DNA from 3 places in the Anaerocolumna chitinilytica genome. Region 2 is predicted to be linked to each of the others. Evidence: riboswitches for the same ligand, from Rfam matches in the RefSeq annotation. Region 2 holds a riboswitch; each other region holds the start of a gene.
The links. Region 2 has a riboswitch for cyclic di-GMP ahead of bsdcttw_RS06400 (fibronectin type III domain-containing protein). Riboswitches for the same ligand answer to the same signal wherever they lie in the genome.

Region 1: another riboswitch for cyclic di-GMP. It lies ahead of bsdcttw_RS20040 (hypothetical protein); the one in region 2 lies ahead of bsdcttw_RS06400 (fibronectin type III domain-containing protein).
Region 3: another riboswitch for cyclic di-GMP. It lies ahead of bsdcttw_RS14830 (sensor domain-containing diguanylate cyclase); the one in region 2 lies ahead of bsdcttw_RS06400 (fibronectin type III domain-containing protein).

What each region holds. Positions count from the first base shown of each region.
Region 1 is NZ_AP023368.1:4,591,738-4,594,944, forward strand. It holds gene bsdcttw_RS20035 (3-oxoacyl-[acyl-carrier-protein] synthase III C-terminal domain-containing protein) at 83-1,072, opposite strand; gene bsdcttw_RS20040 (hypothetical protein) at 1,099-1,428, opposite strand; cyclic di-GMP riboswitch class I at 1,517-1,599, opposite strand; gene bsdcttw_RS20045 (NUDIX hydrolase) at 1,755-2,156, opposite strand; gene bsdcttw_RS20050 (phospho-sugar mutase) at 2,271-3,207, opposite strand, start outside.
Region 2 is NZ_AP023368.1:1,465,711-1,468,917, forward strand. It holds gene bsdcttw_RS06390 (CTP synthase C-terminal region-related (seleno)protein) at 1-135, shown strand, start outside; gene bsdcttw_RS06395 (DegV family protein) at 333-1,217, opposite strand; cyclic di-GMP riboswitch class I at 1,422-1,506, shown strand; gene bsdcttw_RS06400 (fibronectin type III domain-containing protein) at 1,947-3,207, shown strand, end outside.
Region 3 is NZ_AP023368.1:3,391,020-3,394,226, forward strand. It holds gene bsdcttw_RS14830 (sensor domain-containing diguanylate cyclase) at 1-1,358, opposite strand, end outside; cyclic di-GMP riboswitch class I at 1,503-1,588, opposite strand; gene bsdcttw_RS14835 (DUF2318 domain-containing protein) at 1,740-2,261, opposite strand; gene bsdcttw_RS14840 (carbohydrate-binding protein) at 2,401-3,192, opposite strand.

The DNA of each region.
Region 1 (3,207 bases), 2.5 Mb from region 2:
ACCCTGTAGGTGCCAAGCATGCTTAAAATCAAGGGGAGTGAAAGATTTTTCTTTCACTCATTCTCCCCCTTCTATGTATCTGTTAGTATTTACATAGCAGCCCAATATTCTGAGAGCCGCAGCCAATCGTCCATATTACGATATAATCCCCCCGCTTAACCTGTCCCCGTTCAATTGCTTCATACAAGGTAATAAAGGGACTGCTGGTTCCGGTGTAGCCATATTCATCCCCAATATAAAGGCTATGGTCCTCATCTATACCAAAATTCTCCCTTATCTTGCGAATGTTTATAAGTGCATACTGAGAAAAACAAAACATACGGATATCATCTTTGCTAAGTCCGTTTCGAGTTAAAAGCTTACTTATACTTTCTCCTGCGGAAGCAGGAACATCTTCTGTAGGCGGAACAAATTTGATTAACATATCTTTCTTATTGTCCGTTCGAAAGATATTGGAAAAACCGCAGCCGGGAAATAATGCCACATCAACCCCTTCTGATTTGACTGTACATACAGAATCCAGGACACCGGCATCTTCTGCTGTCTTTTCCAAGATCACAGCACAGGCAGCATCACCGTAATGTCCATATAGATTCTCTTCTTCTTCATTAATCATCATATTAATATAGTCACAGCCTATCAGTAAGGCTTTCGAGACATGAGGCGTTAGAGCCATATATTTTGCAGTCTGCTCAAAAGCCAGCGCCATACCGCAGCAATTGGAATTGACATCATAGCAGATGCACTCATTCTTTCCTCCGATCGCGTTATGTATCTTGATGGAAGTAGGCGGTGCCGTATATTCCGGAAGCTGGCTGGATAAGATAATCATGTCCATATCAGCACCTGTAAGACCAGTCTTTTCCATAAGCTTGTTAACTGCCTGAAGAGAAATCGTCAGAGTATTTTCATTTTCATTTTCAAATAAAAACCGCTTCTCTCTCCCGATAACATCCCTTAAAAAATGCTCAACCTCCTTACCTCTCTTACGAAAATGCTCCAGATAGGGTTCATTATCCACCACCTTATTTCCATGACTTACCGCGATATCCCTTATTTTAACCTGCACCATATAACCGTCTCCCTCTGATGTATTTTTTATTTTATATCAAAGTCTTCAATACCGGCTTCTTTGGCGAGTCTTTTAACCTGCATTGCAAGAATTGCACTATCCTGCATACGAAAAACTACTTTTTTAAAGCCTGTCTGCTTATACAGAACAAAAAATCCTTTTAACTTCTCCTGTTTATCCGGTGTAATTACTCCCATATTTCTGGCATCCAGTTCCAGGCTTACCTGGGAAGGGTTGATTTTTCTTACAGCCTGTCCATAGGCCTCACCAAAGCTTGCTATATCCTCATCTCCGAATTTCCCATCTAGAACGATCTTTAAAACATCTCCTGATACGGTAATACTGAATTTCTCCATACTCGCTCTCCTTCTCTTTCCGTGTATGAAAAGACCCTTATCCCAGTGAAATAAAAAAATCCATGGCAAAGCCATGGATTAATACCTTCATGGTAACCCGGCTGCCATAACTTCTGTCTTAGGCCCGAAGCTTTGCGTCCCTGTCTTTCGGCAGGTTTGCCTTTTTCATTCAGTCTTTTCATTTCATTTATAATATATTGTATGACATTTTCTACTTTTCTACCATACTCTACTATTATAGGTTTTATTTTACATTTTTTCAAGTATTTCCTAAATTAATTCATAATATTTACATATATTTTATTAATATTCGTTATAAAACTATGTTACAGTCCGTACTTTCTTACATATTCTACCATATGCCCTATATTCCCTTCTCCGGCAAACCGTCCGGAATCGAAAAAGTTCTCACTGCTGTCCAGCCAAACCAGAGGGTTGGTTTCTTCCGCTAACTCTACCGCATGTTTAAGATATCCCCCATAGACTTCCACACAACATTTATCTTTATAATAAGTAAAATCCATAAAATGATAGAGGGTAATATCACTGCCCTGAATACCGGTTTCTTCATATAATTCCCTGTAGGCTGCATGAAGGCCGTCTTCTTCCTTTTCGATTTTTCCGCCGACAAGATTATAAAGTCCTAAATAAGGTTCTTTCCTTCTTTTACAGAAAAGAATCTTACTTCTATCTTCACTATATACCAAGATACAATTAAACCCTTGCATTCTTATTCCTTCTTTCTCTGATATTAAAAATATTGCCAAGTTCCTAGTACAAGCGAATTCATGTACGCCTGTACTTACAAACCTGGCAATGAGTATTAATGACTATCTATTATATTACTTGATACTGTGCAGTACTTCCAGTACCTTTGTCTTGATTTCTGTTAATTTATCCTCTGCTTTCTCAGCAGTATCTGCTTTGGTATAAATATAAAGCTTGATTTTAGGCTCGGTTCCGGAGGGCCTCAAGGAATACCAGCAGCCGTCATCAAAAGCGAACTCTACCGCATCTGTCTTTTCAATCTCAACAGCACTCTTCTCACCGGTCAGCACGTTCGTAGACTCCGAGGTCAGATAATCTGTAACTTTGATTAGATTGGAACTTCCAATTGAGCCTGCATTGTTCTTACGATATTCTACCATCATCCGCTTAATTCTCTCCTGGCCTTCGATGCCTTCCAGTACGATGGAGATGGTGTCTTCACGGTAGTAACCGTATTTCTCATAGAGCTCATTCAGGACATCAATTAAAGTCTTGCCTTGTTTTTTATAGTACCCAGCCATTTCTGCTAAGATAAGTGTTGCACCGACTCCGTCTTTGTCTCTGAGGTAACTGCCGACATTGTAGCCGATACTTTCTTCATAACCAAAGATATAAGTATATTCCTTGGTATTATCCCATTCATTCGAAAGTGCGCAGATGTTCTTAAAGCCTGTAAGTACATTAAACATCTTAACTCCGTACTCTTTTGCAATAGCACTTCCCATCTCACCGGTTACAATGGATTTTACCATGGCTGCATTATTAGGAAGGGTTCCCTTTTCTGTCATAGAAGTTAACAGGTAGTTGATAATCAGAACCCCTACCTGATTGCCGTTTAAAGCTTCGATTTTACCATTCTGTACCACTTCAACAGCAAGTCTGTCACAATCCGGGTCGGTAGCAATAAGCACATCCGCACCCACCTTAAGTGCCAGTTCCTCACTTAAAGCAAAAGCTGCATGGTCTTCCGGATTGGGATAAGCTATGGTAGGGAAGGTTCCATCGGGCATT
Region 2 (3,207 bases):
TTAATGATGGTGGAAAGTAACAGTTTCTTTATTGTATCCTTGTTTCAACCTCAATTGAGCTCAACTTATGAACAGCCTCATCCGTTAGTTAATGAATTTTTAAAGCAATCCAGACAATTTAGCGTGGGCATTTGAAATTTGTTTGTGCAGGGAAGAAAGTTTTCAAACGAACCCTGGCCTTAGTGAAAGTGGTATTTAGAGGCTAAAAATAAATCTCAAACTTAAAAAGAAATCTCAAACTTAAAAGAAATCCTGAGTTGTTTTGAATGTCAGTAAACAGCTCAGGATTTTTATATTTAATACAGTATTAAATGTTGTTCAGGTTCATAGCCTTATCTGTCAAACTTTTTGATAAAACAGACACCAACAGCACCGGGACCTGTATAGGTACCAATCGTTACACCAATCTGGAATACGGGATAAGTAACAGGTCTTCCGATTAAGCCTTCAAGCTGTGACTGAACAGCTCTTGTATCCTCTATGGTCGTAGCATTTGCGAGACAGAAGTCATAATCCTCGTAACGTTCGTTATTCTCAGTAAAATACTCTTCCGTCATAGCAAGTATCTTATCCAGAGATTTCTTTCGTCCACGAATATTCGAATAAGGAACTAATTCCGCATCTTTTAACTGTATCATAGGTCTGATATTAAGCATTGTACCGGCAAGAGATGCTACCTTTCCGATACGTCCGCCTTTTGCCAGATATTCCAAGGTGTCAACGGTAAACATAATTCTGGCTGTTTTTTTGATCTCTTCCAGCCGGCTTACGGTATCGTCTAAACTATAACCGGCTTCTTGTAAGTATGCGGCCTGAAGTAACAGAATTCCCTGACCGGCAGTGGCCTGTATAGAGTCTATGATATGTATCTTACTATCGGGGTATTTTTCTATCAGGAGTTCTCTGGCATTTATGGCTGCCTGGTAAGAACCGCTGAACTTCCCCGTAAGACACAGACAGAGAATATCTTTCCCTTTTGTTATCTCCTGTTCAAAGGCATGAAAATAATCCATAATGGAGGGAAGGGAGGTCTTCGGGAATATCTTTTCTGTTGCCAGTTTATGATAGAATTCTTCGTTACTTATCTCTATATTTTCTTTGTAATAATGTTCCAGGTCGAATGTAATATAAAAGGGTACCAGAATGATATGATGTAGATCCAGCAATTCCTTTGGTGTATCGCAGGAAGAATCGCTGAATATCTGATAGTCGTCCATGAGTTTCTCCTTCATTGTGTTAATAGGAATATTATATCGAATCTGAGACTAAAAGTATAGTGGTAAAAATAAATGTTACTGTAGAGCATGGGAATAATTACCTATATTGATGGGCGAAATCTGGGAATTATTGTTTTGACATAATAAGACAAAATTGGTAATATGAGTAATATGGTAAGTTTTACTAATCATATACAATTGTTTTACCGATAAAGGCAAACGCAGCGAAAGCTGCGGACGCAAAGCCATGGGCCTAACCCCTGAAGGGTACGGTAGCCAGGTTACCGAAGATTACCATTACTACTAGGTAATAGTATGCCTGTATCGTTTTTTGCGATCAGGCTTTTTTATATTGTGTCTTGAGGGCACACATTCTAATGGGTGAAGTCGCCGGTCCACTCGGATGTAAGATGTATAAAGCCAATCCAATGATGTTTATCACATATTAAAGTAATCAAACAAAGATGTTCGGGATAAGCTTAGGTCTGGAAACAATCATAAAAAGAATTCTTTTAACCCCTAAATGAGATTTAGAAATACTGTAAATTAATAGTAATGAAGTCTATTTGAAATATCATCATTACTGTTCATAAATAACAATCAAGAAAGGAGATTAATAAATGAGGGAATAGTATAACTATCTACATATACATGCATGCAGAGTCCTAATTGTGGCTGTATAAACCAATAAGTTAGTATATAAAAGATAAATATATGGAGGTGGGGAAAGTGAAACAGCATATTAAAAAACTGTCAATTTTCATTTGCATCATTATGTTATTACAAGTGCTTGATATATATAATTATGTTTTTGCAGAGGGAACGGGTTATTCCGAGGAAAGCGGACAGGAAGAAGAGATTACAGGTTCACTGGACATAGAACCATCAGCAATGGTTCAGGCAGTTACACCTGCTGCTATACAGCTGCAGATGTATAATGTTGACAGAAGCGAAACCAGCAATACAATCTATGCAAATTTCAGAATTATTAATAATGGAGATGAATCGGTAAGTCTTTCTGATTTAAAAATTAGATATTATTACATGCTGGGTGGTGAGATATCCCAGAATTTCTGGTGCGATTGGTCCAGTGCAGGCACTTCAAATGTGAAAGGGACTATTATAAGAAATGACCCTCTTTATCAGGGGGCCGATACCTATGTGGAAATAGGATTTATAGACGGCAGCGGGAGTTTGGGGGCTGGCTCCAATGTTGAGATTAAAACAAGGTTTGCACGAACCGACTGGAATAATTACAAGCAGTCAGATGATTACTCCTTCAACAGTACTTCTACAAATTACCAGGATTGGAGTAAAGCAGTGGTTTATGCCGGTGGAAAAGTAGTTTGGGGTGAAGAACCTAGCATACTGATGCCGCAGATTACTTCAGCTGGTGTTAAGATGTTTAATAATGGGAGAAATGATTCGTCAACTACCATATATCCATGGTTTAAGCTATATAATACCGGAACACTGCCCTTTGACCTGGAAGATGTAAAAATAAGATACTATTACACCATTGATGGGGAAAAGGATCAAAATTTTTGGTGTGACTGGTCAAGTGCTGGAAGTGATAATGTGACGGGCACATTCGTAAAAATTCCCTTTATAGCAAACGGTCTTGATTATTATTATGAACTGGGTTTCAAGCCTGGGAGTGGTTCCTTAATTGCAGGAGACTTTGAAGAGATACAAACAAGATTTGCAAAAAATGACTGGAGCAATTATACGCAATCCAATGATTATTCTTTTAATGCCGGTGCAAGTGATTACACCGAGTGGACGAAGATAGGTGTATATATAAAAGGAAAACTGGTCTGGGGTGAAGGTCTTTTGTTTGGGGTGCCTCAGAATATAAGATCCATTGCAACAGAGAAGGAAATTAATTTATCCTGGGATCCTGTTGAAGGAGCGAAAGGTTTTCAGGTAGAGGTTGATGGGACGATTTTGAATCAAGGGATGAGTACTTCCTATGTTCAAGAAAATCTAA
Region 3 (3,207 bases), 1.9 Mb from region 2:
TCATAGGCGGTACTAAGGGCTTCTCTAAGCAGATTGGCCTTGGTGATAATTCCATCAAGGCTATCAATGTTCCCGACGAATACGATGAATTCATCCCCTCCGATACGACCGATAATCTCTCCGAAGAAAATACTTTTAATTTTGTCCATAATATATACTAATATATTGTCCCCGGTTAAATGTCCGTAATTATCATTGACATGTTTAAAATCGTCAATATCTATCATCATTAAAATATGCTTGGAATTTCGATTGCGTTTTAAGTATTCATCAATAATTTCTTTTGTTGTAACTTTATTATACACACCTGTCAGCAAATCTCTCTTAGCCTTATATTCCAGTTTTTGCAGTTCCTTTTTATGCAGGTCAATATTTACCACTTTACCAATGACACTGATTGGTTCCTTATTCTCATCATAGATAGTCTTTCCCCTGATATGACACCAGACATACTCATTATTTGCATTTTTTATACGAAACTCCGCTTCCATCATTTCTTTTCCGCTTTTAAGAGTTCTTGCAAAAAGTTTGAGGTCCTGGCAGTCCTCCGGATGAACCATATTCTTATTGTACAGCTCTACCACTGAAAAATCTTCAATTACAGGTGTTCGTCCATAAACTTCCGTATATTTGTCCGCAAATTTCATAACATCTTTGTCAACCTTATATTCAAAAAGAATATCATTGGATATCTCGGCAGCAATTCGATATCTTTCCTCCTCCAGGGAAAGCTTATTCTGCATTTCTTTAAAATTAGTAATGTTTAATAAAACCGCAGAAAAGGCCTTTTCACCTTCGCGGGTTAAGGTAAAATTGCCATCCAAAAGTACATTAATAATATCACCGCTCCGGGTAATCATTTTAACTTCTATCTGCCGATAGGAGCCGTTTACAAACTGCTCTTTCAGCACTTTTATTTTCTCCTGATCCTCATCACAAACAAAGGATAAAAAACAATTATCATATTCTGTTTCAAACTCATACCTTTTATAACCAAAAATCTCATAAAACTTTGGATTAGCATACGTGACCTGATATCCTGGTTCCAGCAAAATATTAAGGAATCCTGTATGAACACTTTTGGTAATATAGGACAATTCAGCGGTAGCTTTTCTAACCTGATGATTACAGATTATACTGGAAACAAAACTTACAGTCAAAAAAAGCAACAGAATAAGAATCAATACCACTCCTCCATCTGTTTTTACCACTTCATATAGAGATTGATCATTATTAATTACCAGATTGAAAATCAATAAAACACCTGTCAATGCAGCCAAGCCAAGAGAAATTCCTATGGTGTTATTTAATCTGGGAATTCCTTTTTTCAGAATATAATCGGTTTTATTTTCTTGCATATTCCTCATCACCCTTCCAGATTTGTTTGATAAACTACTGCTTACCTAATACCCAAATCTGTTTCTTTCACAATACGAAATAGAAGGATACACACAAAAAAAGCTCGTTCTTAAAATCGAGCTTAGACTGAAATATATCCTATTTCGTGCAACTGGCTGTCATATCTGCATACAGATTTAGACCCTAAGCTTTGCGTCCTCATCTTTCAATGAGTTTGCCCCTATAAACATAGGTCCATTGTACTATAATTCGTGGAATTTTGCAATTCAAATCATGTACCATAATATTACATATTTCACCTGACTTACCTTCATTTTCCGTTACATAACGGAAATAAAAAAGAAGGAGGCTTAATAAAAACCTCCCTCATTTTGTACAATTTATTTCCAATTTTGAAAAATCACCGTAGCTTCGGTTAGATAATCTTTGCTGATTGTAATCGAAGTGTCATCTGCTGTTTTATATTCATCGGTAATCGGAACCGGATTACAGCCGCCTTTTACAACTTCTACCTGATCCATTGAGAAATGATTTCCGCAGTTCTGGCACACCAGCTCGTCTCCCTCTTGCTTGTAATAGCCTTTTCCGGAAGAATAGCAGACCTGGCAGGTATTAAAGGCTGTCCTAATTGTACCATCCGGAGCTTTTACCGCCAGCACTTCCAATTCAGTACCGTCAATCTTTGCAGGAAAGAACTTAGCTGTTTCCGTAATGTCCTTAACCGGTATAACAATATCACTGTCTGTTACTTTAGCTGCCCTTAATTTATCCGAATCTCCTCCGCTTCCGGCTGGTTTTCCAAAGCTATTGAAGCCAAAGGCAATTGCCAGTATTGCGAGAACAGAGATTGTAAGAATTAAGTATCTCGTCGTATTTGATTTTTTATTCTGTTTGTTCGTCATTCATTGATACCCCTTTTTTATTATTTTTACTTTTATGGTATTTAAAATAATGCTTTTATTTTATCAGTGGAATATGCAGATTGTATGGAGAGAGAAATAAAAAAGGGACTATCATTACAGTCCCTTTAAAGCCATGGCTTTATTTGAGATATTCTTTACCAAGTACCCGCCAATGTGTCAAAGCAGGAAATGGGGAAGGATCCTTCTCATCTTTTATAAGTTTGCACAATTTCACACTTTCTGCAATCATTCCGTTCAAATCATATATCTGATCCCTGCCTGTCTTATTTAATTGCAGTGTCATTGTACAGCCATTTCCAAAAATAACATCAAGCTGCTTCCAGTAATTATCATGGGGAAAATCTGACCTTAGATTTATTATCAGCTTATTCATTACAACAAGACGGCCAAAATCAATCTGAATTTCAGCATCCGGGTCCTCGTTATCTCCCCATGAGGTAAAGGGCCATACACCATGTCCGCAGGTTTCTTTCAGACCATCAATGGTATTCCTTGCGGCAAAGATAGATTCATCCCTTGTTTCTACACTTGCTTTGCAATGAGGAAATACCGTAGATTCATAACGCACATCCAAGGGATTTGTGCTGATATCCCTCTCTTCCTTCCATAACTCAGACGGTTGCACTGAAATATCCAGAATATGATATTCTCCTTCAAATGCCCCTGCAGGATATGGCATTCTATCTTCGCCAAAAGGAATCGGGAATTCAAATCTTCCGCCAATACTATAAACATCCGCCTTTTCAATACTAGCATCCAGCTTTACGCTAAGAAATTGGGGGTTATCCGTATCAATAACAATACGATCTCCATCCTTATACTTGTGAAATAACAAATGATGAATGTGTTCATTATCTTCTTGCTCCATGAAGCATTCATCTTCTTTATTATATAATGCAATCTTAATCATGTAATTCTCCTCTTC